Regions from separate parts of the Cellulomonas sp. P2_F12 genome, predicted to be linked through region 3. Evidence: predicted binding sites of a transcription regulator. Region 3 holds the regulator's gene; each other region holds the start of a gene.
What was found. The regulator HrcA, encoded in region 3, represses chaperone genes, less so after heat shock. The targets are predictions, from matches to a motif close to TTNGCACTCGNNNNNNNCGAGTGCNAA.

Region 1: a site for HrcA is predicted at 5,919-5,945, ahead of AC1DWH_RS06270 (FmdB family zinc ribbon protein). Genes of this name have one in related genera too.
Region 2: a site for HrcA is predicted at 4,386-4,412, ahead of groL (chaperonin GroEL). Genes of this name have one in related genera too.

The regions. Positions count from the first base shown of each region.
Region 1 is NZ_JBFUEV010000002.1:315,805-325,458, reverse strand. Features, by position in the region: gene AC1DWH_RS06295 (hypothetical protein) at 1-2,912, shown strand, start outside; gene AC1DWH_RS06290 (hypothetical protein) at 3,001-3,279, shown strand; gene AC1DWH_RS06285 (dienelactone hydrolase family protein) at 3,357-4,013, shown strand; gene mscL (large conductance mechanosensitive channel protein MscL) at 4,028-4,603, opposite strand; gene AC1DWH_RS06275 (SAF domain-containing protein) at 4,652-5,332, opposite strand; gene AC1DWH_RS06270 (FmdB family zinc ribbon protein) at 5,585-5,890, opposite strand; gene AC1DWH_RS06265 (penicillin acylase family protein) at 6,037-8,604, shown strand; gene AC1DWH_RS06260 (5-formyltetrahydrofolate cyclo-ligase) at 8,594-9,232, opposite strand; gene galU (UTP--glucose-1-phosphate uridylyltransferase GalU) at 9,353-9,654, shown strand, end outside.
Region 2 is NZ_JBFUEV010000002.1:433,909-443,562, forward strand. Features, by position in the region: gene atzF (allophanate hydrolase) at 1-19, opposite strand, end outside; gene AC1DWH_RS06790 (GntR family transcriptional regulator) at 251-973, opposite strand; gene AC1DWH_RS06795 (pyridoxal phosphate-dependent aminotransferase) at 1,197-2,423, shown strand; gene groL (chaperonin GroEL) at 2,609-4,234, opposite strand; gene AC1DWH_RS06805 (glucosidase family protein) at 4,546-6,021, shown strand; gene AC1DWH_RS06810 (cold-shock protein) at 6,084-6,287, opposite strand; gene AC1DWH_RS06815 (LytR C-terminal domain-containing protein) at 6,410-7,018, opposite strand; gene AC1DWH_RS06820 (DUF3263 domain-containing protein) at 7,111-7,419, opposite strand; gene AC1DWH_RS06825 (uracil-DNA glycosylase) at 7,615-8,292, shown strand; gene AC1DWH_RS06830 (SGNH/GDSL hydrolase family protein) at 8,307-9,104, shown strand; gene AC1DWH_RS06835 (hypothetical protein) at 9,108-9,654, opposite strand, start outside.
Region 3 is NZ_JBFUEV010000001.1:869,197-878,850, reverse strand. Features, by position in the region: gene lepA (translation elongation factor 4) at 1-1,642, shown strand, start outside; gene hemW (radical SAM family heme chaperone HemW) at 1,639-2,862, shown strand; gene AC1DWH_RS04055 (DUF4870 domain-containing protein) at 2,867-3,241, opposite strand; gene AC1DWH_RS04050 (DUF2189 domain-containing protein) at 3,419-4,519, shown strand; gene AC1DWH_RS04045 (DUF3097 domain-containing protein) at 4,568-5,425, opposite strand; gene hrcA (heat-inducible transcriptional repressor HrcA) at 5,564-6,586, shown strand; gene dnaJ (molecular chaperone DnaJ) at 6,648-7,775, shown strand; gene AC1DWH_RS04030 (16S rRNA (uracil(1498)-N(3))-methyltransferase) at 7,798-8,556, shown strand; gene AC1DWH_RS04025 (PhoH family protein) at 8,643-9,641, shown strand; gene ybeY (rRNA maturation RNase YbeY) at 9,649-9,654, shown strand, end outside.

The sequences.
Region 1 (9,654 bases), on a different contig from region 3:
CGCAGGCGGCCAGCGTGGTCGCGTGGGCCGAGCAGCTGTCGATGCTGGACGGCGTGCGCGCCGCGCTCGACGTGTTCCAGCCGATCGTCTTCGAGCGCACCGCCGCCGACCTGGTCGCCGCCACGGCGACCAAGGAGTGGCGCGCCGAGCGCGGCCTCGACATGGGCTACTGGCTGCGGCGCCGGCTGCGCAAGCAGTCGAAGGACATGGTGCGGCCCGGCCGACCGGTGGCGGACCTGCACTCCGCGCTGCTCGAGGTGCAGGCGCAGCGCGAGACCTGGCAGGCGCACTGCCCGTCCGGCGGGTGGCCGCGGCTGCCCGACGGCCTCGAGCACATCGAGGAGGAGTTCGCCGCCGTGCGTGCCGACCTCGACGCCCTCGACGAGGTGCTGGCGACGACCCCCGCCGGCGCCGGCCTGTCGACGCTGCCGTTCGCGGCCCTCACCGAGCGGCTGACCCGGCTGCGGTCGGACACCGACGCGCTCACCGACCTGCCCGACCGGACCGGTCTGCTGCACCGACTGCGGTCCGCGGGCCTGGGCGCGCTGGTGGACGACCTGGCCACGCGCCGCATCGACCCCGCGCTCGCGCCCGCCGAGCTGGACCTCGCCTGGTGGAGCACGGTCATCGAGCAGATCCTCGGCGAGGACCCCGCGCTCGCCGGCTACGACGGGGCCGCCCTCGGCGCGCTGTCCGCGCAGTACGCGACGCTCGACCGCGCGCACGTCGCCAGCCTGTCCGCCCCGGTGCTCGGCGCCGTCGTCGGCCACGTCTCGCACGCCCTGCGCCAGCACCGCGAGCAGTCCGAGGCGCTGTTCGCCGACCTCATCGAGGAGCGTCTGACGTCTCTGCGGGAGACCGTCGTGCGGCACCCCGACGTCACCCGCCGGCTGCGGCCGGTCATCGCCGCCAGCCCGATGCTCGTCCCGCAGGTGCTGCCGCCGACGCGCACGGTCGACCTGGTCGTCATCGACTCCGCCGCGCACCTGCCCGTCGAGGTCGCGCTCGCCGCGGTCGCCCGCGGTCGCCAGGTCGTCGTCGTCGGCGACGCCCGGTGCGCGTCCGGCAGCGCGGTCCGCGAGCTCGCCGACGTGCTGCCGTCCGTCGCCCTGCGCGCCGACTCCTCCCGCCGCGACCCGTACCTCACGGCGTTCCTGGCGGCCCACGGCTACGGCGGCGTGCTGCGGCCGACGCCCCTGCCGCAGCACCTGCCGCTGGTGGCCCTCGACATCGTCGACGGCACCGGCATGCCCGACCGCGAGTCGGGGTCCGTCGACTCCACGCGCGAGGAGGTCGAGCACGTCGTCGAGCTGGTGCTCACGCACGCGCTCCTGCGCCCCGACGAGTCGCTGGCGGTCATCACCGCGACCTCCACGCACGCCGAGGCCGTCCGCGAGTCCGTCCTGACCGAGGTGCGGGGCAACCCGGCGCTCGCCGCGTTCTTCGACTCCGGCCGGACCGACCCCTTCGTGGTCACCGACCTGCCGAACGTCGCCGGGCTGCGCCGCGAGGCGATCATCCTGTCGCTCGGCCTCGGCCGGACCCCGCACCGGCGCGTGCTGCACACGTTCGGACCGATCTCCGCGCCCGGCGGCGACGCCCTGCTGCTCGACGCCCTCGGCTCGACGCGCCACCGCCTCACCGTGGTGTCCTGCTTCGCGGCCGACGACCTCGACGCCGAGCGCGTGCGCGGCGCTGGACCCCGCCTGCTGTCGGACCTGCTCGCGTTCGCCGGCCGCCGCGGCGCCGGCCTCGACGTCACGGATCTCGTGACCGCGCCGGAGCCCACCGACCCGCTGCTGCGCTCCCTGGCTGCCGCGACGGCCGCCGCCGACCAGGCGCTGGCCGCCGCCCACGAGCCCGACCGGCTGCTGCTCGACCTCGCCGAGCGGCTCTGGAAGCACGGCCTGCTCGTCGAGGCCGACCACGGCATCCCCGGCGGCGACCGGATCCCGCTCGTCGTCGGCCACCCCGACCTGCCCGGCGAGATGCTCGTCGCCGTCCTCACCGACGACGAGTCCTACACCGCCGAGCCCAGCGTCCGCGTCCGCGACCGCCTCACCGCCGACCGCCTCGAGCGCGTCGGGTGGAGCGTCGTCCGCGTCTGGTCCGCCGCCGCCTTCATGGACCCGCAGGCCGAGGTCGACCGCATCCGCCGGGCCGTGCACGCCCGCGTCCCCGCGCCCGCCGCCCCCCGCAGCGCCCCGTTGCACCTCGGGCTGATCGAGGAGGCCGACGAGGCCGAGGACCTGCCGACCGCGTCCGGGTCTCCCGCGCCCGCGGCACCCGCGACGGGTGCGTGGTCGACCGTGGCGGTGATCGACGACGACGCGACGGCCGACTCGCCCGCACCCGGTGCGGACGCCGCTGCTCCTGCTGCTGACGCTTCGGCCGCCGCGTCCGAGGTGACCGGCGACGCAGAGCCCGGGCAGCCCGCCGCCATCGTCCTGGCGGACATCGTCCTGGATGCGGCTGGTGTCGACCAGGCGACCGACTCCTCGGCGCCGGAGCACGGCACCGACGCAGACCCGGACGGCGAGGCTCCGACCTCCGCGACCACCGAGGCTGCCTCCGCGACGTCGACAGCTGCCGACCCGTCGGAGAACACCGCGACCGTCACGAGCGCCGAGACCGCGGACGACGCGCCGGAGGACCCCCGGCCGCCCAGCCGTCCGCTCCAGCTGGCCCTCGCGGTGCCCACGCGGCAGCGCCCGGACGTCCGCCGCGGCCTGCCGATCGGCGCCTACAGCGACGACCAGCTCGACGAGCTGGTCACGTGGCTGCAGTCCGACGAGCAGGAGCGCACCCGCGAGCAGCTGGCCGCGGCTCTGCGCGACGAGCTCGGCATCACGCGGCGCTCGTACCGCATCGACACGGCCGTGCGCAGCGCGATCGCCCGCGGGATGCGCTGACGCGTCCGTACCCGTCGGCGCCCGCGACGGCGGGTCGTCGGGCGCTGCGGCGCGACGGTGCGGGCGTCGGGAGTGGGATCATCGGGGCATGACCCCGACCGACCGCCCCGACGGTGCCGCGCCGACGCGCAGGTCGCGGCGGGTCGTCCGGCCGGCCGGGACGGTGGGGAGCGACGACGCCAACCTCGTGTCCACCCACCCGGCGCCGCCCGCTGCCACCCCCCCGCAGGCGCCCGCCCCCGTCGCGCCGACACCTGAGCCGGTGGTCCCGCGACGGAGCGTGGACGACTCGGACGTCGGGTGGGGGGACCGGGAGCCCGGTTCCAACGACGACCGGCTCAGCCAGGACAAGCCCCCGCACTGGTAGGCCCGTCGAGGGTGCCGGTGTGCCCGTGTCGGTGCCGTGCGCGATGATCGCTGCTGCTCGGATGCTCGGATGCTCGGATGCTCGGATGCTCGGATGCTCGGATGCTCGGATGCTCGGATGCTCGGATGCTCGAATCGAAGGAGAACACGTCCATGGCCGAGGTACTGCTCTTCCATCACGCACAGGGGCTGACCACCGGGGTGCAGGAGTTCGCCGACCGGCTCCGCGCGGCCGGTCACACGGTGCACGTGCCCGACCTCTACGACGGCCACGTCTTCGACGACCTCGAGTCGGGGATCGGGTACGCGGACGAGGTCGGGTTCGGCACGGTCATGGAGCGGGGGCGGCACACCGTCGACTCGCTGCCGGACGGGGTCGTCTACGCGGGGTTCTCCCTCGGCGTGCTCCCCGCGCAGATGCTCGCGCAGACGCGCCCGGGCGCCAAGGGCGCACTCTTCTTCCACTCCTGCGTGCCGACGTCCGAGTTCGACACACCGTGGCCCGCCGGCGTGCCGGTGCAGATCCACGGCATGGACAACGACCCGTTCTTCGTCGGCGAGGGTGACATCGACGCGGCGCGGGCGCTGGTCAAGGAGGCGAAGGGCAGCGCCGAGCTGTTCCTCTACCCGGGCGACGAGCACCTCTTCGCCGACAGCAGCCTGCCCTCGTTCGACGCGGCCGCAGCCGAGCTGATGACGGAACGCGCCCTGGCCTTCCTGGCCGCGATCCGGTAGCCGACGCCCGCGGCTCAGGCAGGCGGCGTCGTGCCTCCGTGCGGGATCGACGGCGGCGGGTCCGTGCGGGGGTGGGGGACGTCCGGCGCCCCGGTGCCCGCGTCGTTGGCGATCGCGGGCGTGAGGCGGCTGGCCAGCAGGTCGCGGATCTCCTGCAGAAGAAGGATGTCCTCCGACGGGGCGGCCGGCTCGTCCTCGATGCCACGCTTGCGCCGCGCCGCGAGCGCGTTGAGCGGGAGCACGATCAGGAAGTACACCGCGGCCGCCGTCAGCAGGAACGTCAGCAGCGCGTTGAGGATGGTGCCCACGCTGATCGGCGCGGCATCCGGGTTGTCGCCCCAGGTGTAGGGGCCGATGTCCCAGAGCTGCGTCAGGTCCGGTGCGCCGAAGATCCAGCCGATGAGCGGGCTGATGAAGGCGTCCTGGATCGCCTTGATGACCCCGCCGAACGCGGCGCCGATGACGACACCGACGGCCAGCTCGATCGCGTTGCCCCGCGAGATGAAGTCCTTGAAACCCTGGAGCACCTTGGCCGTCCCGGTCAGTCCGCGGCCTGCCCCGCGCACTCCGGCGGCGATCTTGTCCGTCACGTTGCCCCTCGAGATGGCTGGTCGGGTGGAGCCCTGGCGATCGCTCGATCATGGCACGACCACGGCGGACAGCAAGGCGGAGGCGGCGGCACCGGCCAGCGCGGGGGCCTCCGCCGGCGCCACGGCGAGCAGCACGGGCACGGAGGTGTCGCCGGACCCCCCGAGCCCGAGTGCGCCCGCCCCGGCGGCCCGGTGGGCGACCGGCAGCACGAGCGCCCTGGTCGCGACCACCGTCCCCGGACCGCCTTCCGCGGTCGCCGCCAGCACGTCCACGCGGACCCCTGGCGAGAGCAGGCCGGCGACGGCAGGATCGGCCAGTCGGACGGTCGCGACGACGGTCCCGGGCGGGCCGCGCACGTCGTCGGCCGCGAGGAGGCCGGCCAGCACCGGGACGCCGGCGGCCAGCGGGACGGCGGCGGACGCGCCCACGACCGAGCCGGGATCGGTGACGGCGCCGTCCGGTGCGAGCGCCACCGGCACCCGCACCACGCGCACGTCCGCGCTGGTCAGCGTGGTCCCCGCCGGGATCTCGCGGGCGGCCACGACGAGCGCGGACGTCGGCGGGTCGGGCGGTCGCAGCGCCTGCGCCGTGCAGCCCGCGGCGATCCCGAGGCACACGGCGGCGACCAGGAACCGTGCGCGCCACAGCCCGATGCGCAGCGCGAGCGCGAGCGGTCGGCGGTGGCGCGAGAGGGGCGGTGGGCGGCCGGCCAGCAGGCGAGGGTGCATGCCCGGGACGCTAGGTCGCTGCGACGGCGACAGGGCCGGCCGGGCGCGGACTGTGGACCGCCACCGTGCACGGAGGGCTGTGGGCGGCTCGACGCGCATGGGGCATCGTCACGAGCGCGGCGCGGACCCAGGCCATCGGCCCTCCGGATGGCCCCCACAACGGGCGCGGCGCCGACCAGGCCGTCGGCCCCACAACGAGCGCGGCGCCCCTCACCGTGTGGTGAGAGGCGCCGGAGGCTCAGAGCGCGTCGGTCAGGACGACGCGGCCGGCTTCGCCGCGGCGGGCGCGGGGCTCGACGACGACGGCGCGGACGGCGCGGGCGACGGGGTCGGCGTGGTCGCCGCGGGGGCGGCGGGGCTCAGCGACGAGGACTTCGCGCCCGCGCGGGCGTCGTTGCGGTAGAAGCCGGAGCCCTTGAACACCACGCCCACGGACGAGAAGACCTTGCGCAGGCGCCCCTCGCACTCGGGGCAGACGCTCAGCGAGTCGTCGCTGAACGACTGCACGATCTCGAAGGCGTGACCGCACGCCGTGCAGGCGTAGGCGTAGGTGGGCACTGAAGGTCTCCTGGCAGCTGATGAAGGTCTGGCACTCGCATTGTCCGAGTGCCAATCCTAACCGCTGGCGCGCGCGGGACATTCCGCCCTGTGCCGCGGGTGTGCTGCGGCGGTCGGAGCGCGGCGGGCGAAGTACCCTCCGAAGCGTGTCTCGTGCTCACCTCGTCCGACTCTCCCTCGCCACCGTCGCGGTGGTGGTCGCCGTCGCGCTCGTGGCGACCCTGGTGCTCGTCTTCGTCGTGGTGCGGCGCCCGCTCCCGGAGGTCTCGGGCGAGCAGCAGCTGCCGGGGCTGGACGCCGAGGTGACGGTCACGCGGGACGACCGGGGCGTGCCGACGATCACGGCGACGACCGCGCAGGACCTCTTCAAGGCGCAGGGCTACGTCGCCGCGCAGGACCGGTTCTTCGAGATGGACTACCGCCGGCACGTGACGGCGGGGCGGCTCTCGGAGCTGGTGGGCCAGAACGCGGACGCGCTGGAGGCGGACAAGGTCGTCCGGACCTTCGGCTGGCGCCGGGTGGCCGAGCAGGAGTGGGACCTGCTGGAACCGTCCACCCGGGACGCCCTGCAGGCTTACGCCGACGGCGTGAACGCGTACCTCGACGGCAAGGACCCGGGCGCGCTCGCCGTCGAGTACAGCGTGCTCGGTCGGCAGGTCACCGTCCGGGCGCCCGAGAAGTGGGATCCCGTCGACTCGCTCGCATGGCTCAAGGCGATGGCGTGGGACCTGCGCGGCAACTACGACGAGGAGCTGGCGCGGGCGGCCTCGTTCTCGTCGGTGGGGGACATCGCGCGGGTCGACGAGCTGTTCCCGGCCTACCCGCAGGACCTGAACCAGCCCATCCTGAGCGCCGCGGACCTGCCCGTGACTGCCGCGCAGAGCACGAGCGCGCCGGCGACGATGCTCGACCTGGACGACACGGACCTGCAGGCGGCGATCGCCTCGGCGAGCGCGGCCCTCGCGGCGGTCCCGCACCTGATGGGCGACGGTGAGGGCGTCGGCTCCAACTCGTGGGTGGTCTCCGGCGACCTGACCAAGTCTGGCAAGCCGCTGCTAGCCAACGACCCGCACCTCGGCATCTCGGCGCCCGGCATCTGGGAGCAGGTCGGCCTGCGCTGCGCCGACGTCACCGCCGACTGCCCGTACGACGTCTCGGGCTTCGCGTTCGCGGGGATGCCGGGCGTCGTCATCGGGCACAACGCCAAGCTCGCCTGGGGCCTGACCAACCTGGGCGCCGACGTGACCGACTTCTTCCTCGAGCGGGTCGACGGCAGCACGAGCCAGGTCGACGGGGGCGTCGCGCCGATCACGGAGCGCACCGAGACCATCCACGTCAACGGCGCCGACGACGTCAAGCTGACCGTCCGCGAGTCGATCCACGGGCCGATCGTGTCCGACGTCCTCGACCTGGTCGGCGTCGGCACCGCGCCGGTCCCCGACGGCGCACCGGGCCGGCGCTTCGAGGTCGCGCTGTCGTGGACCGCCCTGCAGCCGGGCCGGACGATGGACGCGGTGCTGGCGATGGACGTCGCGTCGAACTCGGACGACATCCAGGACGCGGCCGCCCTGTTCGACGTGCCGTCGCAGAACATCGTGTTCGCGACGACGGACGGGCACATCGGCTACCAGGCGCCGGGCCGCATCCCGGTGCGCGCGAACGTCCCCGGCGGCCCGGTCCCGTCGAACGGCACCTGGCCGCGGCCGGGCTGGGACAGCCGGTACGACTGGACGGGGTTCGTCGACGCTGCCGACATGCCCCGCACGATCGACCCGCCCGAGGGGTACATCGTCACCGCGAACCAGGCCGTCGCGCCGGCCGGGATGGGCCCGTTCCTCACGGCCGACTGGGACTACGGGTACCGCGCTCAGCGCATCCGCGACCTCCTCGGCACCGACACGGCCGACCACGCGGTCACCGTCGCCGACATGAGCCGGATCCAGTTCGACCAGCACAGCCCGTACGCGGACGTGCTGGTCCCCGTGCTGCTCTCACTGCACATCGACGACTCGTTCTACGACGACGGCCAGGAGCTGCTGCGGACGTGGGACCGGGTGCAGTCGCCCGACTCGGCGGCGGCGGCCTACTTCTCGGCGGTCTGGGCCGACGTGCTCAAGGCGGCCTTCGCGGACGACCTGCCCAAGGGCTACGGCCCCGACGGCTCCTCGCGCTGGCTCGACGTGGTCCGCCGTCTGATCGACCAGCCCAACTCCCCGTGGTGGGACGACAAGACGACGCCGGGCGTGGTCGAGGGACGCGACGAGGTGCTCACGCGGGCGATGGTCGCGGCCCGCCGGCAGCTCACCGCGCAGCTGGGCCGCGAGGCGACGGACTGGCGCTGGGGGCAGCTGCACACGGCCGCGCCCGAGCACCCCGTGCTCGGCGGACCGTCGGTCCCGTCGGTGATCCGCGAGCTGGTGAACCCGGAGCCGGTCGCGGTCGGCGGCGGTTCGTCCATCGTCGACGCCACCGCGTGGGACGCCAGCTCCGGCTCGTTCGACGTCACCGCCGCCCCGTCCATGCGGATGGTGGTGGACCTCGGGGACCTGGACGCGTCGACGTGGGTCACGCTCACCGGCACCTCAGGCCACCCGGCGAGCGTGCACTACGCCGACCAGCTGGGCCCGTGGTCGCGGGGCGAGACCTTCCCGTGGCCGTTCACGCAGGCGGCGACCGAGGCCGACGTCCGGGACCGGCTGACGCTCACCCCGTGATGCGGTGCCACTCCAGCGGGGTGGCGACCGCGTCGACCAGGCGGTCGTGGCGCTCGCGCGGCAGCGGGCGGCTGTCGGCGTCGTAGAGCTCCTCGGGGAAGACGAGGGCGACCACGGGCACGCCCGGACGCAGGTGCTCGAGCGCCCGGTCGTACCAGCCGCCACCCTGCCCGAGGCGGGCGCCGGTGGTGTCGACGGCCAGGGCCGGGGCGATGACGACGTCGGCGTCGGCCAGCGCCGGAGCGCCGAGGGTCTGGCCGCCCGGCTCGGGCGGGCGGCCGGGGGCGCGCTCGCGCAGGTCGTCGGGACCCGCGTACTCGGCCCAGTCGCGCTGCAGGCCGCTGCCCAGCACGGGCATGAGGACCCGGACGCCGCGCGCGGCGAGCGCCTCGAGCAGGGGACCCGTGCCGGGCTCGGTCACGCGCGACGCGTACACGGACACGCAGCCGGCGTCGATCACGGCCGGGATGGTCAGCACCACGTCGGCCAGGGCGTGGGCGGCCTCGTCGCGCAGGCGGACGGACCGGGACTTGCGGGCGTCGCGGATCGCGGTGCGCAGCCGCTCCTTGACGTCCTCGACCTCGTCCCCCTCGGACACGCGCGGATACGGCTGGGCGACGCTGCTCATGGGAACAGTGTCGCCCACGCGGAGACGCCCCGGCGACGTCCCGGGGGATCGGGTGTGAACACTTCCGGGTGGTGACGTACGCCACTGCGCACCCCCGACACGCGCGACTAAGGTCCCGACATGACGATCCACAAGGCAGTCATTCCCGCTGCGGGCCTGGGGACCAGGTTCCTGCCCGCCACGAAGTCGACGCCCAAGGAGATGCTCCCGGTGGTGGACAAGCCGGCCATCCAGTACGTCGTCGAGGAGGCCGTCAAGGCCGGGCTCGACGACGTCCTGCTCATCACGGGCCGCTCCAAGCGCACCCTCGCGGACCACTTCGACGCCGTGCCGGAGCTCGAGGCGGCGCTCGAGGCGAAGGGCGACCTCGAGCGGCTGGCCAAGGTCCGGGAGTCCACCGACCTGGGGCACGTGCACTTCGT
Region 2 (9,654 bases), on a different contig from region 3:
CGTTCCTGGGCCGGTGCACGGTCGGCGATCCGATCGCGCTGGCACGGGGCGTATACACCCCGGTATCCAGCACCGTAGGCACGTGGTGTTTCCCGCCCCACGCGCTCGGGTAAACGGCGCGTTACGGACAACGCCGCAGGTGAACCGGCTGCCGCGGCGCCCTGCCGGCCGAGTCCAACGCCTGAGCAGATCAGCGCGCCCGCCGGCCCGACCGGCCGGGACCAGCGCCCAACGCGCTAGGTCGAGCGCCTCAGCCGGCCAGCGCCATGCGGCTCATCGACGTCGTCGCGCGCTCCATGACCACCTCGAGCGACTCCCCGACGTGCTTGTGCAGGGCGGTGAGGGCCGACGGCAGCTCGCGGGCGAGGACCAGCCTGAGGATCTCCAGGTGCTCGTCGATGGTCGCGGTGATCCGGTCGGACTCGACGAAGTCGTGCATGCGGACGGCGCGGATCTTGTGGTTCACGGTGACCAGGGCGTCGGTCAGCTGCGTGTTCCCGGACGAGCGGGACAGGGTCTGGTGGAAGCCCTCGTCGAAGAGCACGAAGCTGGCGTCCGGCTCGGGCGGGGCGTCGCGCAGCTCGGCCCAGCGGTCCAGCTCGGTGCGCAGCAGCGCCTCGTCGTGCCGGACCTCGGGGTTCTCGATCGCGCGGTCGATGCCGCGCAGCTCCAGGGTGATCCGCAGCTCGTAGAGGTTGCGCAGGTCCTCCAGGCTCGGGACGACGACCGCGTACCCGAAGTCGGTCCGCTCGACCAGCCCGTCGGACAGCAGCCGCGACAGCGCCTCACGCACAGGGGTGCGGGACACCTCGAACTGCTTGCCCAGCTTGGGTTCGGTCAGCCGTTCCCGCGGGGAGATGCGTCCGTTGAGGATCTCGTCGCGCAGCTGCTGATAGACGAGGTCCCGCAGGGAGCGCGCGTCGCCCGACCCCGTTGCTGCGCCGGTCAGCTCGGTCGTCCCACCCGTGCTCATGGTCACGAAGCGTATCCCCCCTGGCCTGCGCGGCAGTCGCTCGCCGGACCGTCGAGGCCCGCGCGTCGGGCCGCCGCCGACTGGGCGCCGACCCACGTGTCCCGCACCGTATACATCGCTGTGCCCATGGCCCGAACCTAGGCGGCACGCGTTTCGGTCGTCGACGACGCCCCGTAAAGGTTCTGTTTCCGGGCAGCGCAGACCGCGGCGATACGCTCGATGGATGCCGCCGCTGCGCCCGCTCGACCAGTCGTCGAAGCTCAAGAACGTGCTCTACGAGATCCGGGGGTCGGCCCTGGACGAGGTGGTCCGGCTCGAGGCCGAGGGCCACACGATCCTGCGGCTCAACACCGGCAACCCCGCGGCGTTCGGGTTCGAGGCGCCCCACCAGATCGTCCGCGACGTCATCGCCGCGATCCCCCACGCGCACGGCTACACCGACTCGCGCGGCATCCTCTCCGCCCGCCGCGCCGTCGTCACCCGGTACGAGACCGAACCCGGCTTCCCCGAGATCGACGTCGACGACGTCTACCTGGGCAACGGCGTCTCCGAGCTGATCACCATGGTCATGCAGGCGCTTCTCGACGAGGGCGACGAGGTGCTCATCCCCTCCCCTGACTACCCGCTGTGGACCGCGATGACCTCGCTGTCCGACGGTGTCCCGGTCCACTACCGCTGCGACGAGTCCGCCGGCTGGGAGCCCGACCTCGAGCACATCCGCTCGCTGGTCGGCCCCCGGACCAAGGCCATCGTCGTCATCAACCCGAACAACCCGACCGGCGCCGTCTACTCGCGCGAGGTGCTCGAGGGGATCGCCGCGATCGCTCGGGAGCACAGTCTGCTCGTGCTTTCCGACGAGATCTACGACCGGATCCTGTTCGACGGCGCGCAGCACATCCCCATGGCGACCGTCGCACCGGACCTGCTGTGCCTGACGTTCAACGGCCTGTCGAAGACCTACCGCGTGGCCGGCTACCGGTCCGGCTGGCTCGTCGTCACCGGCCCTCGGGAGCACGCCACGGGGTTCCTCGAGGGCATCACCCTGCTCGCGTCGACCCGACTGTGCCCCAACGTGCCCGCCCAGCACGCCGTGCAGGCAGCCCTGGGCGGCATCCAGAGCATCGACGCCCTCATCGCCCCCGGCGGCCGCCTGCACGAGCAGCGCGACGTGGCGTACCGCGGCCTGACCTCGATCCCCGGGGTCGACTGCGTGCGCCCCGACGGCGCCCTGTACCTGTTCCCGCGCCTCGACCCGAACGTCCACGAGATCCGCGACGACGCCCGCCTCGTCTACGACCTGCTGGTCAGCGAGCACATCCTGCTGGTGCAGGGCACCGGCTTCAACTGGCCCACGCCGGACCATCTGCGCATCGTCACGCTCCCGGAGGCCCGCGTCCTGGCCGAGGCCGTCGAGCGCATGGGCAACTTCCTGGCGAGCTACCGCCAGTAGGCGACCGGCGCACCACCGTCGCCAAGGCCGCCGAGGTCGTGAGTTTCCGACGACGTCGTCAGTTGCAACTCACGACGTCGTCGGCAACTCACGAGCTCGCGGCCTGGCTAGGGCGACCGGACAGCAGAACGGGCCGGCCACCCGAAGGTGACCGGCCCGTTCGACAGTGCTACGTGCTCAGCGGATCAGAACCCGCCGCCGAAGTCCTCGCCGCCGCCACCGGCCGGCGCGGGGTTGCGCTCCGGCTTGTCGGCCACGACGGCCTCGGTGGTGAGGAAGAGCGCGGCGATGGACGCCGCGTTCTGCAGCGCCGAGCGCGTGACCTTCACCGGGTCGTTGACGCCCGCGGCGAGCAGGTCCTCGTACGTGTTGGTCGCGGCGTTGAGGCCGTGACCCACGGGGAGGTTGCGCACCTTCTCGACGACGACGCCACCCTCGAGACCGGCGTTGATCGCGATCTGCTTGAGCGGGGCCTCGATCGCGAGCTTGACGATCTGCGCACCGGTCGCCTCGTCGCCCTCGAGCTTGAGGCCCTCGAACGCCGTCTTGCCGGCCTGGATGAGCGCCACGCCACCACCGGCGACGATGCCCTCCTCGACGGCCGCCTTCGCGTTGCGAACGGCGTCCTCGATGCGGTGCTTGCGCTCCTTGAGCTCGACCTCGGTGGCCGCGCCCGCCTTGATGACGGCGACGCCACCGGCGAGCTTGGCGAGGCGCTCCTGGAGCTTCTCGCGGTCGTAGTCCGAGTCCGAGTTCTCGATCTCGGCGCGGATCTGGGAGACGCGGCCCTGGATCTGGGCGGCCTCGCCGGAGCCCTCGACGATCGTGGTCTCGTCCTTGGTGACGACGATCTTGCGCGCCGTGCCGAGGACCTCGAGGCCCACCGTGTCGAGCTTGAGACCGACGGTCTCGGAGACGACCTGGCCGCCGGTGAGGATGGCCATGTCCTGCAGCATCGCCTTGCGGCGGTCGCCGAAGCCGGGGGCCTTGACGGCGACCGACTTGAACAGGCCACGGATCTTGTTGACGACGAGCGTGGCCAGGGCCTCGCCCTCGACGTCCTCGGCGACGATGAACAGCGGCTTGCCGGCCTGGATGACCTTCTCCAGGAGGGGCAGCAGGTCCTTGACGTTCGAGATCTTGGACTCGACGAGCAGGACGTACGCGTCCTCCAGGACGGCCTCCTGACGCTCGGGGTCCGTCACGAAGTACGCCGACAGGAAGCCCTTGTCGAAGCGCATGCCCTCGGTGAGCTCGAGCTCGAGGCCCAGCGCGCTGGACTCCTCGACCGTGATGACGCCTTCCTTGCCGACCTTGTCGAGCGCCTCGGCGATGAGGTCGCCGATCGCCTGGTCGCCGGCGGAGATCGCGGCCGTGGCGGCGATCTCCTCCTTGGTCTCGACGTCCTTCGCCTGCGCGAGCAGAGCAGCGGTGACGGCCTCGACGGCCTTCTCGATGCCCTTCTTCAGCGCGATGGGGTTGGCGCCGGCCGCGACGTTGCGCAGGCCCTCGCGCACGAGCGCCTGGGCGAGCACGGTGGCGGTGGTGGTGCCGTCGCCCGCGACGTCGTCCGTCTTCTTGGCGACCTCCTTGACGAGCTCCGCACCGATCTTCTCGAAGGGGTCCTCGAGGTCGATCTCCTTGGCGATGGAGACGCCGTCGTTGGTGATCGTGGGGGCGCCCCACTTCTTGTCCAGGACGACGTTGCGGCCCTTCGGGCCGAGGGTGACCTTGACGGTGTCGGCGAGGATGTTGAGTCCCCGCTCGATGCCGCGACGGGCCTCCTCGTTGAAGGCAATGATCTTGGCCATGGGGCTGTGATCCTTCACTGGGTTCGGGTCGGCCGAGGGTGCCCGCGACGGACGAGCACGTCACCCGCGGTCTTGTCCCGCGTGCGACGGCCCTCACCGGACGGCCGTGGTGATTCTGTCACTCTCCACCGGAGAGTGCTAAGTCCAATGGTTAGCACTCGACCCCCGAGAGTGCAAGCAGCGTTCGCTCACGGCGGCGACGGCGGGACGCGTCGAGACGCGGCGGCGGGAGAGGAGAAGACGCGGCCGCAGGAGCGAGAGCACGCCCCCCAGCGGCACGGGTGGGAGCGCGCCCGGGCTATCGTGCGCGTGTGCAAGGTCACGACGAGGACGTCGACGCAGCCACCGACGGCGCTGAGCTGTCGGCTGCTCCCGCGCACCGCGCGCGTCGGTCCGCCCGTCGTCGCCGTCGTCGGGAGGGCGTGGTCGTCGGCACCGCGCTCGTGATCGCCGCGACGACGACCCTCGTCGCGACCGTACCCACGGGTGCGCTGGCGACCGAGGCCCCCGCCGCGGTCCCCGTCCCCGCCTACGCGACCATCCCGCTGTACCTGCAGGGCGTCACCACGCTCCCCGGCGGCACCCGGGCACCGCTGGCGGTGGGCACGGACGTGACGTTCCTGGCGGGCACGCACGTGGTGGACCCGGCGGCGACGACCCTCGAGCGGGTCGTCGGCGGCGTGACCGTGGACACGGGACCGACCGCACCCGCCGCCGCCGTCACCGCCGCCCGGCAGCGCGCGTGGCTGGCGTCGGGCACGGTCCCGGGCGCGGGCGGGCCGTACGAGGACATGGCGCGCGCCGCCCTGCTCGACCTGCACGCGCTCGTGCTCCCCGGCGGCGCCGCGGTGGCGGGGTGGTCGGAGAAGTGGCGCTACGTCTGGCCCCGGGACGCCTCGTTCGTCGCCGTCGCGCTGGCCCGTACCGGTCACGTGGACGACGCGCTCGACGTCCTGGGGTTCCTCGACCGCGTGCAGTCGGACGACGGCTCGTTCCAGGCGCGCTACCTGCCCGACGGCTCCGGCCCGCCCGACGACCGCGGCGTGCAGACGGACGGCACGGGCTGGGTGCTCTGGGCCGCCGGTCTGGTGGTCGCCGAGATCGACGACCCCGCCGCGCGTGCCGCCGCGGCGGAGCGGCTGCGGCCGATGGTGGTCCGGTCGACCGAGCACGCGATCACGCTCGTCGCGCACGGGGGGCTGCCGCCGGCGTCGCCGGACTATTGGGAGGTGCCCGAGGACGCGCTGACGCTGGGCACGGTCGCCCCTCTGGTCGCGGGCCTGCAGCAGGCGTCCGGGCTCCTGGGGCTCACCGACGACGACGCGCTGGCCGCCTCCGCGTTCGGCGCGTCGGTGCGCAGCAAGGTGGCCGTGATCCACACGTTCGGGTCCACCGGGTTCGCGCGGTACGCGTCGGGCGGGCACGCGGACGCCTCGAGCGCGTTCCTGCTCCGCCCGTTCGTCACGACGGCCGTCCCGGGTGTGGAGGCCGCGTGGCGTGCCTCGGCGGTCGCGATGGTCCGGCCCGCGAACGGGTTGGCGCCCGGCGCGGGGTGGCGCGACGACGGCGTCTCCTGGACCCCGCAGACCTCGCTGTACGCCTGGGTCGCGGCCGAGAACGGCGACGCCGCGCTCGCGGACGGCTGGCTCACGTTCCTCGACACCCACCGCACCCCGTCGGGGTCACTGCCCGAGAAGGTGCTCGCCGACGGCTCCCCGGCGGCGGTCGCGCCCCTCGGCTGGAGCGCCGCGTGCGTGCTGCTGGCCCTGGACGCCCTCGACCGGTAGGTGCGCCGACGCCGACGGGCCGCGCACCTGTCGGTGAACGGCCCGTCCGGAGACCAGCGGGGTCAGAGCCCGCGGACCTGCTCGGCCTGCGGACCCTTGGTGCCCTGGCCCACCTCGAACTCGACGTCCTGCCCCTCCTCGAGGGAGCGGTACCCGTCCGACTGGATGGCGCTGAAATGCACGAAGAGGTCCTGGCCTCCCCCGACCGGGGTGATGAAGCCGTACCCCTTCTCCGCGTTGAACCACTTCACGATGCCCTGGGCCATGCCGTACTCCTTGACGTCCGATGCCGGGCGCTCCGCCGGCGCCCGGTTCGCGTGAGCCTAGTGGGAGCGGTCCCTCCGGGACCAGGGTCGTCTCGGGACGGACGTGCTGATCAGGTGCCCGGTCAGGCGTCCGGGTCGCTCGCCAGCACGACCGAGATGCCGGTTCCCGCGTCGGCCGCGGACAGCGTCACCGTGGTCAGCCCGAGCGTCGAGGCGACGAGGTCGGCGGTCGCCTTCTGGTCCTCCGCCGCGTAGTAGACGACAGAGTCGGCCGGGACGGTGCCGGTGAAGTTGCCCGTCGTCACGGCCGTGAAGCCCGCAGCCGTGAGCTTGGCCGCCTGCGCTGCCGCGAGGCCTCCGATCTTGGCGGCGTTGAGCACGGTGACCGGGGTGTCCATGACGGGCGCCGCGACCGTCTGCTCGTCGGCCGGAGGCGTCTCGGTGGCAGCGTCGGTGGCGGCGTCGGTCGCACTGTCGGTCGCGGTGTCGTCGGGGGCGTCGGCCTGCTCCGACGGCGAGTCGGTGGTCCCGGGCAGGTCGGGCAGGTCCCCGTTGCGCGCGGCGAGGTTCACCAGCACGAACGCGAGGACCGGCGCCAGGACGAGCACGAGGACGAACGGCCACCACCTGCTCCACGCCGTTCGGGGTGCGCGATGCACGCCGCGGGGGACGTCAGGGTTCGACGGGACGTCGAACTCGTCCTCGGGGTAGGAGTACTCCGCCTTGCTCACGGCGGACAGGCTAACGGCTCCGACCGTGTGGACGGGTCCACCCCGGGCCGGAGGGGGCGTGTCACGTGCAGGGATGTCGGTCTTGCGCTGCTTCAGGCGTCGCCGAGGCGGCGGGCGGTGCGCGCGCGCTGGCGGGAGGAGCGCATGCGGCGCAGCCGCTTGATGAGCATCGGGTCGTGCGCGAGGGCGGCCGGGTCGTCGATCAGCGCGTTGAGCACCTGGTAGTACCGGGTGGCCGACATGTCGAACAGCTCGCGGATGGCCGACTCCTTGGCGCCCGCGTACTTCCACCACTGGCGCTCGAAGGCGAGGACCTGCTCGTCGCGCTCGGAGAGGCCGTCGCGCGAGGCGACATCGACACTGCTGGGCTGCGGGAGCGAGACGATCGTCGCGGCGTCCATACGTCCTCCTGTGCTCTCACTCCGGTGCTTCGTCGAGACTGCGGTCCTGGCCGGCTTGCACCGGCCCTGCCGGCTTCGTCGGGACCCGAGCGAGGCCCGGTGGCCGACGACCGTCATCGTACGACCGTAATGACACGGGTGTCATTCCTGTCGGCGAGTCGTCCCCCGTGTGCCGCGCTCGGTAGCCTCGCGGGCGTGAACGCCGCCCCCCTCGACCAGCTCGTCGCACCCGACTGGGCCGTCGCCCTGACCCCCGTCGAGCCGCAGATCCGCGCGGCCGGCCAGTTCCTGCGCGAGGAGGTCGCCGCGGGTCGCGAGTACCTGCCGGCCGGCGATGCGGTGCTCCGGGCCTTCCGGCGGCCGCTGGCGGAGGTCCGGGTGCTCGTCGTCGGGCAGGACCCGTACCCGACGCCGGGGCACCCGATGGGCCTCTCGTTCTCCGTGCAGCCCGACGTGCGTCCGCTGCCCCGGTCGCTGACCAACATCTTCACCGAGCTGGTCGCGGACGTCGGCGTGGCGCCCCCGACCAACGGTGACCTGTCCCCGTGGGCGGACCAGGGCGTCATGCTCCTCAACAGGGTGCTCACGGTCCGCCCGGGCGCACCCGCGTCGCACCGGCGGCACGGCTGGGAGGCGGTCACCGACCGCGCGATAGCCGCCCTGGTGGAGCGCGGCGGACCCCTCGTCGCGGTGCTCTGGGGCCGCGACGCCCAGTCGCTGAAGCCCGCGCTCGGCTCCGTGCCGACCGTCGAGAGCGTGCACCCGAGCCCGCTGTCGGCGAGCCGCGGGTTCTTCGGTTCCCGGCCGTTCTCCCGCGTGAACGAGCTCCTGGTCGCCCAGGGAGCCGCTCCGGTGGACTGGTCGCTGACCTGAGCAACAATGTGGTCGTGACTTCTTCCACCCCCCGCTGGTCCCGCTACGTCGCCATCGGCGACTCGTTCACGGAGGGCCTCTGGGACGACCCGGACGGCCGCGAGGCGCCGCAGCGCGGCTGGGCGGACCTGCTGGCCTCCCACCTGTCCGAGCGCCGCGTGGCCGCCGGGCAGGAGCCGCTGCAGTACGCGAACCTGGCGATCCGCGGCCGGCTGCTCAAGTCGATCCTGGTCGAGCAGGTCCCCGCGGCGCTCGAGCTGAAGCCGGACCTGGTGAGCCTGGTCGGCGGCGGCAACGACATCCTGCGGCCCGCCGCCGACATCGACCGGATGGCCCGCAACCTCGAGGCCGCGGTGGTCCGGCTGCGGGGGGCCGGTGCCGACGTGCTGCTGGGCACCGGCGTCGACGCGGCCGACAGCCCCTTGGTCCGGGCCACCCGCAGCCGGGTCGCCATCTTCGACGCGCTCATCTGGTCGATGGCCCGCCGGCACGGCGCCTACGTCGTCGACCTGTGGGGCATGCGCTCCCTGCGCGACTGGCGCATGTGGGCCGAGGACCGCATCCACCTCACCACCGACGGGCACGCGCGGGTGGCGCAGGCCGCGCTGGTCGGGCTGGGTCTCGAGCCCGACGACGCCGGGTGGGACGACCCTCTGACACCCCTGCCGCCGACCCCGCGGATGCAGAAGGCCCGCGAGGACGCCGCCTGGGTGCGCGAGCACGTCTACCCGTGGGCGACCCGCCGGCTGCGCGGGAAGTCGTCCGGCGACGAGCGCGTGCCCAAGCGGCCGGAGCTCTCGCCGCTGGACTGAGTCCTACGGGCAGACGAACATGCTTCCACCGGCTGCCGCGGTCGAGTGACCGTTGAGGTAGATCCGGACCGTCTTGCCGCCGCCGACGAGAGCCGTGTTGGGCCCGTCCTGGCCGGTGAGGGTCAAGGTGGGCAGCTGCGAGCAGGTCCAGCCGGAGGCCAGCTGCGACTGGTTGTTCGCGTTCATCGAGCGAGCCACGAACGGGAACGTCGCGTCCGCCAGGTTGATCGTGACCTGCCAGCGCACCGAGGTGGTCGCCGCCGAGCTGGAGATGTCGAAGTAGGCGTTGTAGTCGGTGTTGGGCGGCCCTCCCCACTTGTCGGGCGTGCCGAACAGGACCGCGGTGCACGTGGCCGTCGGGTCGCTGGGCGACGAGCAGCTGATCAGCGGCAGCGGGGCTGCGAAGGACCACGTGGCGGGGACGACCCAGCCGTTGAGCGTGACGTACGCGGACGCGCCGCTGGACGACGGCGGCGTGAACGCTGTCGACGTCGAGGTCATCGTCGCGCCCGACACCGTCCCGGTGCCGTTGAACACGATGGTGCCCGGG
Region 3 (9,654 bases):
GCCGTGGGGCGTGGACGACAAGGCGTTCGCGCTGAACATGATCGACACGCCCGGGCACGTCGACTTCACGTACGAGGTGTCGCGGTCGCTGGCCGCCTGCGAGGGCGCCGTGCTGCTGGTCGACGCCGCGCAGGGCATCGAGGCCCAGACGCTGGCCAACCTGTACCTGGCGCTCGAGAACGACCTCACCATCATCCCGGTGCTCAACAAGATCGACCTGCCCGCCGCGCAGCCCGAGAAGTACGCCGAGGAGCTGGCCAAGCTCATCGGCGGCGAACCCGAGGACTGCCTGCGGGTGTCCGGCAAGACCGGCGCGGGCGTCGTCGAGCTGCTGGACCGCATCGTCGAGCTGGTGCCGCCGCCCACCGGCGACGCGGACGCGCCCGCCCGCGCGATGATCTTCGACTCGGTCTACGACACCTACCGCGGCGTCGTCACCTACGTCCGCGTCATCGACGGCAACCTGAACCCACGCGAGAAGATCGTCATGATGTCGACGCGCGCGACGCACGAGCTGCTCGAGATCGGCGTCATCTCCCCGGAGCCCGTGCCCACGAAGGGCCTCGGCGTCGGCGAGGTCGGCTACCTGATCACGGGCGTGAAGGACGTGCGCCAGTCCAAGGTCGGCGACACGGTCACCAACGCGAGCAAGCCCGCCGCGCAGGCCCTGGGCGGGTACTCCGACCCCAAGCCGATGGTGTTCTCGGGCCTGTACCCGATCGACGGCACCGACTACCCGATCCTGCGCGACGCCCTGGACAAGCTGAAGCTCAACGACGCCGCGCTCAACTACGAGCCCGAGACGTCGGTGGCGCTCGGCTTCGGGTTCCGGGTCGGCTTCCTCGGCCTGCTGCACCTCGAGATCGTCCGCGAGCGGCTCGAGCGCGAGTTCGACCTGGACCTGATCTCGACCGCCCCCAACGTCGTCTACGAGGTCACGCTCGAGGACAAGACGGTGGTCACGGTCACCAACCCGAGCGAGTTCCCCGCCGGCAAGATCGGCGACGTCAACGAGCCGATGGTCAAGGCGACGATCCTGTCCCCGAGCGAGTTCATCGGCGCGATCATGGAGCTCTGCCAGACCAAGCGCGGCGAGCTGCAGGGCATGGACTACCTGTCCGAGGACCGCGTCGAGCTCCGGTACGTGCTCCCGATGGCCGAGATCGTCTTCGACTTCTTCGACCAGCTGAAGTCCAAGACCCGTGGCTACGCGAGCCTCGACTACGAGCGCATCGGCGACCAGGTCGCCGACCTGGTCAAGGTCGACATCCTGCTGCAGGGCGAGACCGTCGACGCGTTCAGCGCGATCGTGCACAAGGACAAGGCCTACGCGTACGGCGTCATGATGACCGCCAAGCTCAAGGACCTCATCCCCCGCCAGCAGTTCGAGGTCCCCATCCAGGCCGCCATCGGCGCCCGGATCATCGCGCGCGAGACCATCCGGGCCATCCGCAAGGACGTCCTGGCCAAGTGCTACGGCGGCGACATCACCCGCAAGCGCAAGCTCCTCGAGAAGCAGAAGGAGGGCAAGAAGCGCATGAAGACGATCGGTCGGGTCGACGTGCCGCAGGAGGCCTTCATCGCCGCGCTCTCGAGCGAGCCCGCCGGGTCGGCCGGCGGCAAGGACGCGAAGAAGAAGTGAGTCCGGCGCTCCCGGAGGGAGACGTCGCGCCCGACGACGGCCGCCTGCCGGAGTCGGCGCTCATCGGCGCCGACGACCGCGCGTTCGGCCTCTACCTGCACGTGCCGTTCTGCACGGTCCGCTGCGGGTACTGCGACTTCAACACCTACACCGCGACCGAGCTGGGCGGCGGCGCGAGCCAGAGCGCCTACGCGGACACGGCTCTGCGCGAGATCGAGCTGGCCTCCCGGGTGCTCGAGGACCTGCCCGCCCGCCCGGTGAGCACCGTGTTCGTCGGCGGCGGCACTCCCACGGTCCTGTCGGTGCCGGACCTCGCGCGGATGCTCGGCGGGGTGCGGGACGCCTGGGGGCTCGCCGACGACGTCGAGGTCACCACGGAGGCGAACCCCGACTCCGTGACGCCCGGGTCGCTGGCCGCGCTGGCGGACGCCGGGTTCACGCGCGTGTCGTTCGGCATGCAGTCGGCGGTGCCGCACGTGCTGGCAACGCTGGACCGCACGCACGACCCGCGTCGGATCCCGGACGTCGTGCGTTGGGCGCAGGAGGCCGGCCTGGCCGTGTCGCTCGACCTCATCTACGGGACGCCGGGGGAGTCGCTCGACGACTGGCGGACCAGCGTCGAGGCGGCGCTGGCCACGGGTGTCGACCACGTCTCCGCGTACGCGCTGGTGGTCGAGCCCGGCACGCGGATGGCGGTCCAGGTGCGGCGCGGCGAGCTCGAGCTGCCCGACGGCGACGACCAGGCCGCGAAGTACGAGCTGGCGGACGACCTGTTCGAGGCCGCCGGGCTCGGCTGGTACGAGGTGAGCAACTGGGCGCGGACGCCCGCCGACGCCTGCCGGCACAACCTCAGCTACTGGCGCGGCGACGACTGGTGGGGGATCGGTCCCGGGGCGCACAGCCACGTCGGCGGGGTGCGCTGGTGGAACGTCAAGCACCCGCGCGCGTACGCGGACCGGCTGGACCGCGGTCTGAGCCCCGCGGCGGGGCGGGAGACCGTCACGGGCGACGGGGCCGTGCTGGAACGGCTCATGCTCGGCGTCCGGCTGGCCTCGGGGCTCGCCCTGGACGACCTGCCGACCGAGGCGCGCCCGTCGGTGGCGGGCCTCGTGGCCGACGGCTTGGTCGACGGCCGCGCCGCGGTCGCGGGCCGGCGGATCGTGCTCACGCGCCGCGGTCGGCTGCTGGCGGACGCCGTGGTCCGCACCCTCGTCGGCTGAGGCCTCAGCGCACCAGCTCGAGGCTGAACGGGTACCGGTACGAGCCGCCGCGCTGCACGGCGACGGCGGCGAGGATGCTCAGGACCAGGCTGATGATGCCGAGCGCGACGGAGCCGATCCAGCCGATGAAGCCGAGCACGGGGATCGCCCGGACGATCGCGCACGCCACCAGGCCGATGAGCACGGTCAGCTGGAAGTTGAGCGCCACGCGAGCCTCGTCGGCGGTGCCCTTCTCGCGGTTGACCAGCCAGATCACCAGCGCAGGGACCCAGCCGACGTAGAGGTAGGCCAGGATCCCGCCGAGGTGGGCGAGCATGCCCAGGTTCCTCGTCTGGTCCGCGCTGCTCGGCGGCGGGCTCTGCGGGTGCTCGTACGACATCGGGCTCGCTCCTCGTCCGGGGGCCGTCGACCTGACGGCACGCGCAGCCTACCGACGGTGCCGGCGTCGCGTCGGGCGGTCCGACATGCCCGGTAGACCCGATTCCTTGACACGTGCCCCCGGCTTCGGTTCGCTCAGGCCTGGGCGACGAACGCCCTGTGACCAGGGAGGCCACGCATGAGCGAGAACCCCGGCGGTACCCCGCCGCGTGACGACGATCCCGCGCAGGCACCTGAGCCTGTCGTGCCCGAGACACCCCCTGTCGTGCCCGACCCCGTCGAGGAGCCCGCCGCCGAGGCGGCACCGCCGGCGCCGCCCGCACCCGAGCCCGCTCCGCCCGTCGCGCCCCCGGCCCCGCCCGTCGCGCCCCCGGTCGCTCCGCCCGCTCCGCCGGCCCCGCCCGCTCCGCCGGCGCCCGGTGCGGGATACCCGCCGCCTCCGCCCCCGCCGCCGGCCCCGGACTACGGGCAGCCGCAGTACGGCCAGCCCGCGCCCGGCAGCTACCCGCCCCCGGCCGGCTACGCCTCGGCAGCTCCCGGTGCATACCCGCCGCCCGCGGGCGGCTACGGCGCTCCGGTGCCGGCATCACCCATCGGCGAGGCCTACTCCTACGGGTGGAAGGGCTTCACGCGGTCGGGTGGGCTCTTCATCCTGGCGACGCTGATCTGGCTCATCGTCGGTGCCGCCGTGGCGGCGATCCTCTGGGGGATCCTCATCGGGGGCGCGAGCCTCACCGACCCCAACCGCAACGGCGGCGGCCTCATGGGCGTCGGGTTCTCGTTCGTGACCGTGATCCTCTACGCGGCGCTCGCCCTGGTGGGGTACCTGATCGAGGCGGCGTTCATCCGCGCGGCGCTCGGCATCACGGACGGGCGCGAGGTCAAGCTCGGCACGTTCTTCACGTTCACCGATGTCGGCCCGATCCTGCTGACCGCCCTGCTGCTCGCCGGCATCAACCTGGTGGTCGGGTTCGTCTCTTGGATCCCCGTCATCGGCTGGCTGATCTCGATCGCGGTGAACTTCCTGCTGTTCTTCACGCTCTGGTTCGTCATCGACAAGCACATCAACCCCATCGACGCGCTGCGCTCGAGCGTGCAGCTCATCACCGCGAACCTGTCGACGACGATCCTGTTCTACCTGCTCAGCCTCGTCATCATCTTCGCCGGCGCCCTGCTGTGCGGCCTCGGCCTCTTCGTCGCCATCCCCGTGGTGCTCATCGCCACGGCCTTCCTGTTCCGTCGGCTGCTGGGCGACCCCATCGCGCCGCCCACGCTCTGACGCACGACGCTCGGTGCCCCGGTCCGCCCTCCGGCGGGCCGGGGCTCGTCACGTCGTGACGAAGTCGATGAGCTCCTCCACGCGGCCCAGGAGGCTGGGCTCGAGGTCGGCGTAGCTGCGCACCGAGCGCAGGATGCGCTGCCACGCGCGGGCGACGTCGGCCTGCTCGTCGGCCGGCCACCCCAGCTCGCGCAGGATGCCGTGCTTCCACTCGGTGCCGCGCTCGATCGTGGGCCAGGCGGCGAGCCCGATGCGCTCGGGGCGGACGGCCTGCCACACGTCGACGTACGGGTGGCCCAGCACGAGGACCGAGCCGGCGGGGTGGCCGCGGACGGCGTCGGCGGCGATCCGGCTCTCCTTGGACCCGGCGACGAGGTGGTCGACGAGCACGCCGACGCGCCGGCCCGGTTCGGGGCGGAAGTCGCGCAGGGCCTCGGCCAGGTTGTCGACGCCGTCGAGCAGCTCGACCACGACGCCCTCGAGCCGCAGGTCGTCGCCCCAGACCTTCTCCACCAGCTCGGCGTCGTGCTTGCCCTCGACCCAGATCCGGCTGCCGCGGGCGATGCGGGCGCGGGCGTCGTGGACGGCGACCGAGCCCGAGGCGGTCCGGGTGGGCTTCGCGGGTGCCGGGGCGCGCACGGGGGCGGTCAGGGCCACGGGCTCGCCGTCGAGCCAGAAGCCCCGTCCGAGCGGGAACGTGCGCGTCCGGCCACGGCGGTCCTCGAGGACGACCACGTGCTGGCCGCCCGACTTCTCGACCCGCACGACGGCGCCGACCCACCCGGTGGTGACCTCCTCGACGACGAGGCCGGTCTCGGCGGCCTGCGGGCGGCTGGTGCGGGTGGGCCGGTGGTGCGTCGAGCCGGAGCCCCCGAGCACGTCCGAGCCGTAGCGGTCGTCGTTCACCCGGGCAGCGTAGAGGCGCATCTCCGCGACGGGCCGCAGCCGCCCCGTGGGTGTCGCGTCCGCGGCGTAGCATTGGCACTCCCGTGCGGGGAGTGCTACCCGGTGCGCGTACGCGGACGACCAGACGGAGGAGGCGACATGAGCGAGGACCGACGGCTGGACGTGCTGCGGGCGATCGTCGAGGACTACGTCGCCACCAAGGAGCCCGTGGGCTCCCGCGCGCTGGTGGAGCGCCACTCGCTCGGCGTGTCACCCGCGACCATCCGCAACGACATGGCCGCGCTCGAGGAGGGCGGGTACATCGCCCAGCCGCACACCTCGGCCGGTCGCGTGCCGACCGACAAGGGCTACCGGCTCTTCGTCGACCGGCTCTCCACCGTCAAGCCCCTGTCGAGCCCCGAGCGCCGCGCCATCGGCGCCTTCCTGGAGAGCGCGCAGGACCTCGACGACGTGGTGGACCGCGCCGTGCGCCTCATCGCGCAGCTGACGCACCAGGTCGCCGTCGTGCAGTACCCGTCGCTGCGGCGCTCCGCGCTGCGGCACGTGGAGCTGGTGCCCGTGGGCGCCCGCCACCTGCTGGTCGTCCTCATCACGGACACCGGGCGTGTCGAGCAGCGGACGCTCGAGCTGGGCTCGGACTTCGACGAGGCGGTCGTCGCACGGCTGCGCTCGCGCCTCAACGTCAGCGCCGCCGGCCGGCGCCTCTCCGAGCTGCCGGTGGCGCTGGGCGAGCTGAGCGACGGGTTCGCGCCCGGCGACCAGGGGCTCGTCGGCGCGGTGGTCGGGGTCGTCGAGGAGACGCTCGCGCAGGAGAGCGAGGAGCGCGTCGTGCTCGCCGGCACCGCGAACCTCGCGCGCGTCGGGGGCACCGACGTCCGGTCGATCGGCCCCGTGCTCGAGGCGCTCGAGGAGCAGGTCGTGCTGCTGCGGCTGCTCTCGGAGATGGCCGAGGACTCGGCGACAGTGTCGGTGCGCATCGGTCGCGAGAACCAGCACGACGGGCTGTTCGAGACGAGTTTCGTGACCACCGGCTACGGCGACGAGGGCGGAGGTTCGGTGGCCCGCGTGGGCTCGATCGGCCCGCTCCGGATGGACTACCCCGGCACCATGTCCGCGGTCCGCGCGGTCGCCCGCTACCTGACGCGCATCCTCGCCCAATGACCCGCCACGAGACCCCCTCCGTGACCCTGTCAACGACAGCTGGAAGTGAGCACCCCCTCCCGTGACCGACTACTACGAGGTCCTCGGCGTCCCGCGGGACGCCAGCCCCGAGCAGATCAAGAAGGCCTACCGCAAGCTCGCGCGCGAGCACCACCCGGACGTCGCGGGCACGGACGCGGGCTCCGAGGACCGGTTCAAGGACGTCTCGCGCGCGTACGACGTGCTGGGCAACCCCGAGAAGCGGCGCGCGTACGACCTGGGCGGCGACCCGTCGTCGCCCGGCGGCGGGATGGGCGGCGGCTTCGGCTTCCAGGACATCTTCGAGACGTTCTTCGGCGCCGCGACCGGCGCCGCGGCGCAGCGGGGACCGATCCCGCGCGCCCGCCGCGGGCAGGACGCGCTCGTCCGCCTCGACCTGGACCTCGCCGACGTCACGTTCGGGATCCACAAGGACGTGCCGGTCGACACGGCCGTCGTCTGCCCGACGTGCAGCGGCTCGTGCTGCCGGCCCGGCACGTCGCCCCGCACCTGCGAGGTCTGCGGCGGTCGGGGCTCGGTCCAGCGGGTCGCCCGCTCGTTCCTCGGCCAGGTCATGACGACCCAGCCGTGCGCCGCGTGCCACGGGTTCGGCACCGTCATCCCCGAGCCGTGCACCGAGTGCTCGGGCGAGGGCCGCGTCCGCTCGCGCCGCACGCTGAGCGTCGACGTCCCGGCGGGCGTCGACACCGGCACCCGGATCAAGCTCACGGGCCAGGGCGAGGTCGGTCCGGCCGGTGGCCCCGCGGGCGACGTGTACCTGGAGGTCCGCGAGCGCAAGCACGACACGTTCGTGCGGCGCGGCGACGACCTGCACGCGACCCTCGAGGTGCCCATGACGGCGGCGGCGCTCGGCACCGTCCTCACCCTGGACACCCTCGACGGTGCGCGCGAGGTCGATCTGCGCCCCGGCACGCAGCCGGCGCAGGTCGTCACGATCAAGGGCCTCGGCGTCGGTCACCTCCACGCCTCCGGCCGCGGTGACCTGCACGTCCACGTCGAGGTGCACGTGCCGACGGCGATGGACGACGAGCAGGCCGAGCTGCTGCGGCGGCTGGCCACCCTGCGCGGCGAGGAGCGTCCGGAGGCCCGGCTCGCGGCGTCGAACACCGGCGTGTTCGCGAAGCTCCGCGACAAGCTCTCGGGCCGCTGAGCATGACGGCGCCGGCCGCGTCATGAGCGCGCCCGTCTTCCTGGCCGAGCCCGGCTCGCTCGACGCGGTCGTCGACGGCGGCACCTACCTGCTCGCCGGCACCGAGGGGCGCCATGCGGGCGTCGTGCAGCGCCGCGGGCCGGGGGAGCGCGTGGACGTCGTCGACGGCGCGGGCGTGCGGCTCGTCGGCCTGGTCGGCACGGTGACCGGCGACGGCGTGCTGGTGCAGGTGCAGCAGCGCGTCGTCGAGCCCGCACCCGCCGTCACCCTGGTGCTGGTGCAGGCCCTCGCCAAGGGCGACCGCGACGAGATGGCGATCGAGGCGGCCACCGAGGTGGGAGTCGACGCGGTGGTGCCGTGGCAGGCGGACCGCTCGATCGTCGTGTGGCGCGGTGACCGGGCCGCGAAGAGCCGCGCCCGCTGGGTGGGCACGGTCCGGGCGGCCGCCAAGCAGTCGCGGCGCGCTCGCGTGCCCGACGTCGAGGTCGCGCTGGACGCGAAGGGCCTGGTCGAGCGCGTCCGCGGCGTGGTCGGCGCCGGTGGGGTCGCCCTGGTGCTGCACGAGGACGCGACCGACGCCATCGCCGCCACGGCGCTGCCCGACGCCGGCGAGTGCCTCGTCCTGGTCGGGCCCGAGGGCGGGATCGGCGACGTCGAGCTCGGGCGGCTGCTCGACGCGGGCGCGCGCGCCGTCCGGCTGGGACCGCACGTGCTGCGGACGTCGACGGCCGGACCGGTCGCGCTCGCGCTGCTCGCCGAGCGGCTCGGTCGCTGGGGCTGAGATTGCTGTGGGCGCGGACTCGTAGACTGACCGCGTACCGGAACACCCGCACCTGACCTAAGGAGCGCACGGCGCACGCCGAGCACATGGCCGAGTCCACATCCGCAGCGCGTCCCACCGGCGCACCCGCGCGCGTCGAGCACAGGATCAGCGTCCCGTCCGAGGTCTCGATGGTCGAGCTGCTCGGCCTGCGCGACGAGGTGCTGCGGACCATCGAGTCGGGGTTCACCACCGTCGACATCCACGTGCGCGGCAACGAGGTGCGGCTCGCCGGCCCGGTCGGCGACGTGGCCCTGGTGTCCCGGCTGGTCGACGAGCTGGTCGAGATGGCGGCAGGCGGCACCCCGCTGACCCCCGACGTCGTCACCCGGTCCGTCGCGATGCTCACGGCGGCGTCGACCGCCCGCCCCGCCGACGTCCTCTCGTTCAACATCCTCACCGGCCGCGGCCGCACCATCCGCGCCAAGACGGCCGGCCAGAAGGACTACGTCGACGCGATCGACCGGCACACGGTGACGTTCGGCATCGGTCCGGCCGGCACCGGCAAGACGTACCTGGCGATGGCCAAGGCCGTGCAGGCGCTGCAGGACCGCCAGGTGCACCGCATCGTGCTGACGCGTCCCGCGGTCGAGGCGGGCGAGCGGCTCGGGTTCCTGCCCGGCAGCCTGTCGGACAAGATCGACCCGTACCTGCGGCCCCTCTACGACGCGCTGCACGACATGGTGGACGCCGAGTCGATCCCGCGGCTGATGGAGGCCGGGACCATCGAGGTGGCGCCGCTGGCCTACATGCGCGGCCGCACCCTCAACGACGCGTTCATCATCCTCGACGAGGCGCAGAACACCTCCGTCGAGCAGATGAAGATGTTCCTGACCCGCCTCGGCTTCGGCTCCAAGGTCGTCGTGACCGGGGACGTCACGCAGGTGGACCTGCCGTCGTCGCAGACCTCGGGCCTGCGCGTGGTCGAGCAGATCCTGGCGGGTGTCGACGACGTCGCGTTCTGCCGCCTGACGTCGTCGGACGTGGTCCGGCACCGCCTGGTCAGCGAGATCATCGACGCGTACGCGCGCTGGGACAGGAGCTGAGGCGGCCATGAGC